Regions from separate parts of the Clostridium isatidis genome, predicted to be linked through region 2. Evidence: a T-box and tRNA genes for the amino acid it is inferred to sense, from the RefSeq annotation. Region 2 holds a T-box; the other holds one or more tRNA genes.
The links. The T-box of region 2 lies ahead of BEN51_RS00915 (glycine--tRNA ligase). A T-box ahead of a tRNA ligase gene usually reads a tRNA of that ligase, here a tRNA-Gly.

Region 1 (2,471 bases), 160 kb from region 2:
TATTTATATTGTGAAAAAGGCGCTCTAATTCTAATTCTTGAAGCATACTTTTGGAATATAGTTTGCCTCCCATTAATTTTGTTATTAGTTCAATTTTTGAGTAGCCTTCTTTATACATCTTAAGGTCTTTAACTATTTTTTTTAAAGTAGACTTTGGTATTTCTAAAATAATAGAAAGTTCCTTAAATGTATAGTAATCTTTTGGTAAAAGGCTGAAAAGTTTTTCTTGAAGCTCTAGCTTATATTTTAAATCTGTTTCTAAAGAGTTGTGGGGGCCTAGTTTTCCTCTATGGTGGTAATTACAAAGATATTTATAATTTAGTTTAATATCATAACCACCTTCATGTTTATGAACTATATGATGAATATCAGCCTTTGATCCACAAATTTCACAGTGGTGCAAATTCACGCCTCCCTTATATATATCCTTAATATTATTATAAAATAAACCTTTATTTTATTCAAATAGAGGATTATGGTTAAAATAATAATATTAAGAAAATTTAGAAAATAAATTTTTATTAATATCTTGAAAACGATTGTTACATGGTGTAATAAACTATATAATATAAATATAGATAATATATTATATTATGGTAATGAAGAAAGGGTGATAGAGTGAGGCATAATTACGATTCCTTCGATTATTGGGAAGAACTGATAGATAAAAACAAAACTTTGAGAGGTCATATGTTTATGGATTCGTTACCAAATAAGGATACAATTTATATTCATACCCTAGTTTTTGGAAAAAACAACGGAATTGATAATACATGGAGCTACTTTCCTGATATAAAGACTTTATTAGGATATATACAATATTCATTTTTACAAGAAGCCTTTTATAAGTGGATATATGGAAAGGAAAAATTAATTGTTAATGTACCTAATATAAGAGTAGAAAAAATAATTTCTGATGCAGAAAAGAATAAAAAGCTGACAAAAGAAGAAGCAGATAATATGAGAAGAGAAATAAATATGATAAAATCTTGCTGGTCTTTACCAAAAAATAAAATCTTTGCAAGGTTAAAAAAATTTAGTCGAGATTTTAATAAAACCTGGGTTGGAGATAATAGAGAGTTTTTATATTTAAAGATATTTAATAGTCCTATCGAATTAGGAGATTTCGTGATAAACTCCAATTATATAATTAGAGGAAATGAATTTGAAAAAGTAGTTGGGGTTACTATTGATGAATGGAAGGAAATATGTAGAAAAGCAGAAACTGATAAAACTTACGGCGAGAAATTTAGAAATATTTTAGCAAAATCTCTTACAGATGTAGTATAAAAATATAGAAATTTCTTATTGACAGAATTATTTTTCTAGTATTATAATAATATTTGTCAATAAGATTTGCGGGTGTAGCTCAATGGTAGAGCCCTTGCCTTCCAAGCAAGTTACGTGAGTTCGATTCTCATCACCCGCTCCATTTTGTGCCATTAGCTCAGTTGGTAGAGCACCTGACTCTTAATCAGGGTGTCCAGGGTTCGACCCCCTGATGGCGCACCAGATTAAAAAAGAGAGATTAACCTAGGTTAATCTCTCTTTTTAGTTTGTACTAAAGAATTCGTAATTCATATTTAAGCATTAAACTACTGAGTAATAGCCACCAAACTGTGTATTATTTACTGTGTATTGTGAATTGAAAGGTGCTGTATACTTTTCCTTATTGACATTATAAGTCTAAGTTGATACTATATTAATGCAAAATTTAAGAACTTATCAAGAGCGGTGGAGGGACTGGCCCTGAGAAACCCAGCAACCGAGAATCTTAATGATTCTTAAGGTGCTAAATCCTGCAGGAGATCCTGGAAGATAAGGAGTTTATTATAACTTTTTATAAGGAAATGAGCTTCTGTATTCTTGCAGAAGTTTTTTTGTTTTTTAATAACTTTAAGTAATTGGGGCTATATATTATTTTGAAGGAGAGGAAGAAGCCTTGGAAAATAAGAGTAATGGGTTTGCGTTAGTGCCATTAGGAGTATTTATAGTAATTTATTTAGGAATATCTATAGTAGCAAAAAGTTTTTATGCTGTATCAGTAATTATTCCTTTTTTAGCAGCAGCATTAACTGCTTTATTAATGAATAGGAAGGAAAAGCTTGATAAAAAAATAGAGATCTTCTGCAAAGGGGCAGGAGATATAAATATTTTATTAATGATATTAATATTTATATTAGCAGGTGCCTTTGCCCAGGTAGCCAAAGATATGGGAGCAGTAGATTCTACTGTTAATTTAGGTCTTTATTTACTTCCAAGCAGTTTATTAATACCAGGGATATTTATTATTGGGTGTTTTATTTCCTTATCTATAGGGACTTCAATGGGAACAATAGTTGCTTTAGTACCAATAGCAATTGGAATAGCCGATAAAACTGGAATATCAACATCTTTATCTGTGGGGGCAGTAGTCTGTGGGGCTATGTTTGGTGACAATCTTTCCGTAATATCTGATACAACTATTGCTG
Region 2 (2,471 bases):
GAAGAGTATGCTGAAGAACATTTAATACAACCTACTTTTGTTTATGATTATCCAGTAGAAATTTCTCCTTTAACTAAGAAAAAGAGAGGAAATGAAGCCTTTACTGAAAGATTTGAAGGTTTTGTTTATGGAAGAGAAATATGTAATGCATATTCAGAGTTAAATGATCCGATAGTTCAAAGAGAAAGATTTAAACAACAAGAAAAAGAAAGAGAATTAGGTGACGATGAAGCATACGTTATAGATGAAGAATTTATGAGTGCATTAGAAACAGGTATGCCTCCAACAGGTGGACTAGGAATAGGTATAGATAGATTAATAATGTTCTTAACAGATTCAGCATCAATAAGAGATGTTATAATGTTCCCAACAATGAAACCTTTAAAATAAATTTATTTAAAATTTTTAGTAAATATTAAAAGAGTTGAATCTGCTATTTATCTAAGTATATTCAACTCTTTTACTTTTAAATTTATATGTAAATATATTAAAAATAAAAAAAGTACTTGCAAAAATAAAAAAAGTTGATATAATAACTAGTGTGGTAAATGTTCCGTGGTAGCTCAATGGTGGAGCACTCGGCTGTTAACCGATAGGTTGGAGGTTCGAGTCCTCTCCACGGAGCCATTTTAATTTTAAAATTAATTTATAATATTCCGCGGTAGCTCAATGGTGGAGCACTCGGCTGTTAACCGATAGGTTGGAGGTTCGAGCCCTCTCCGCGGAGCCATTTTAATTTTAAAATAATTTATAATATTCCGCGGTAGCTCAATGGTGGAGCACTCGGCTGTTAACCGATAGGTTGGAGGTTCGAGCCCTCTCCGCGGAGCCATTTTAAAAAAGGTTTTTATAAGTATAGATAATCCTATATTTATAAAAACCTTTTTTGTTATGCTTTATCTTAAAGTTAATTACGAATTAATAGGAATTCTATTGACATAAATAAAGCTTTTGATAAAATTAATATATAATTTAATAAATACTGTGAGAAAGAAGAGTAGGCTTATAGCTTTTTTTAGAGAGACGGTGTATGGTGCAAACCGTTAAAAGTATAAGTTGAAGGGAGCTTTTGAGTATTATGTTTTGAGAAAGTTGGGCTAAAGCCAAGAAGGGTGGAACCGCGGAATTAAATTTCGTCCCTTTAGGTTTTAGGCCTTTTTTATTTTATAGAATTGGAGGTATTAAAATGGCTGTAGAAAAAACTATGGAAAAAATCGTTTCTCTATGTAAAAGTAGAGGATTTATATTCCCAGGATCAGAAATATACGGAGGACTTGCAAATTCATGGGATTATGGTCCATTAGGAGTAGAATTTAAAAATAATGTAAAGAAGGCTTGGTGGAAGAAGTTTGTACAAGAAAGTCCATATAATGTGGGAGTTGACTGTGCAATACTTATGAATCCAGAAGTTTGGGTTGCTTCAGGTCACGTTGGAGGATTTTCAGATCCTTTAATGGATTGTAAAGAATGTAAATCAAGATTTAGAGCTGATAAATTAGTAGAAGATTATATGACTGCAAATGGAGCAGAAGTAGCTAGTGCAGATGGCTGGAGTAATGAACAGTTAAAAGAGTTTATAGAAAAGAACAATATAGTTTGTCCAAAGTGTGGAAAATTAAATTATACTGAAATAAGAAAATTTAATTTAATGTTTAAAACTTTCCAAGGAATAACTGAAGATTCAGCTAGTACAATATATCTTAGACCAGAAACAGCTCAAGGTATATTTGTAAACTTTAAATCAACTCAAAGAACATCAAGAAAGAAAGTTCCATTTGGTATAGCTCAAATAGGTAAATCTTTTAGAAATGAAATAACACCTGGTAACTTTACTTTTAGAACAAGAGAATTTGAACAAATGGAATTAGAATTCTTCTGTAAACCAGGTACCGATTTAGAATGGTTTAATTATTGGAAGGATTATTGTTGGAATTTCCTATTAAGCTTAGGAATGAATAAAGATGCTTTAAGAATAAGGGATCATGCTCAAGAAGAATTATCTTTCTATTCAAATGCAACATCTGATATTGAATATTTATTCCCATTTGGCTGGGGAGAATTATGGGGAATTGCAGATAGAACTGACTATGATCTAAAGAAACATCAAGAACATTCTGGTCAAGATATGACTTATTTAGATCCTGCAACTAATGAAAAGTATATTCCATATGTTGTTGAACCATCTCTTGGAGCAGATAGAGTTGCCTTAGCTTTCTTAGTTGATGCTTATGATGAAGAAGAATTAGAGGGTGGAGATAAGAGGACAGTATTACATTTACACCCAGCATTAGCTCCATATAAAGCTGCAATACTACCTTTATCAAAAAAACTTTCAGATAATGCTTTAGAAATATATTCACAATTAAGCAAGAAGTTCAATGTAGAATATGATGAGGCGGGAAGTATAGGTAAGAGATATAGAAGACAAGATGAAATAGGAACTCCATTCTGTATTACAATTGATTTTGAAA

Region 1: it has a tRNA-Gly gene. The T-box ahead of BEN51_RS00915 (glycine--tRNA ligase) is inferred to sense a tRNA for this amino acid. The anticodon was not compared.

What each region holds. Positions count from the first base shown of each region.
Region 1 covers NZ_CP016786.1:350,810-353,280, forward strand. The annotation lists gene BEN51_RS01765 (HNH endonuclease signature motif containing protein) at 1-403, opposite strand, end outside; gene BEN51_RS01770 (hypothetical protein) at 619-1,290, shown strand; tRNA gene BEN51_RS01775 (tRNA-Gly) at 1,359-1,432, shown strand; tRNA gene BEN51_RS01780 (tRNA-Lys) at 1,437-1,512, shown strand; SAM riboswitch class I at 1,720-1,825, shown strand; gene BEN51_RS01785 (Na+/H+ antiporter NhaC family protein) at 1,943-2,471, shown strand, end outside.
Region 2 covers NZ_CP016786.1:191,758-194,228, forward strand. The annotation lists gene lysS (lysine--tRNA ligase) at 1-390, shown strand, start outside; tRNA gene BEN51_RS00900 (tRNA-Asn) at 553-627, shown strand; tRNA gene BEN51_RS00905 (tRNA-Asn) at 656-730, shown strand; tRNA gene BEN51_RS00910 (tRNA-Asn) at 758-832, shown strand; T-box leader at 976-1,144, shown strand; gene BEN51_RS00915 (glycine--tRNA ligase) at 1,187-2,471, shown strand, end outside.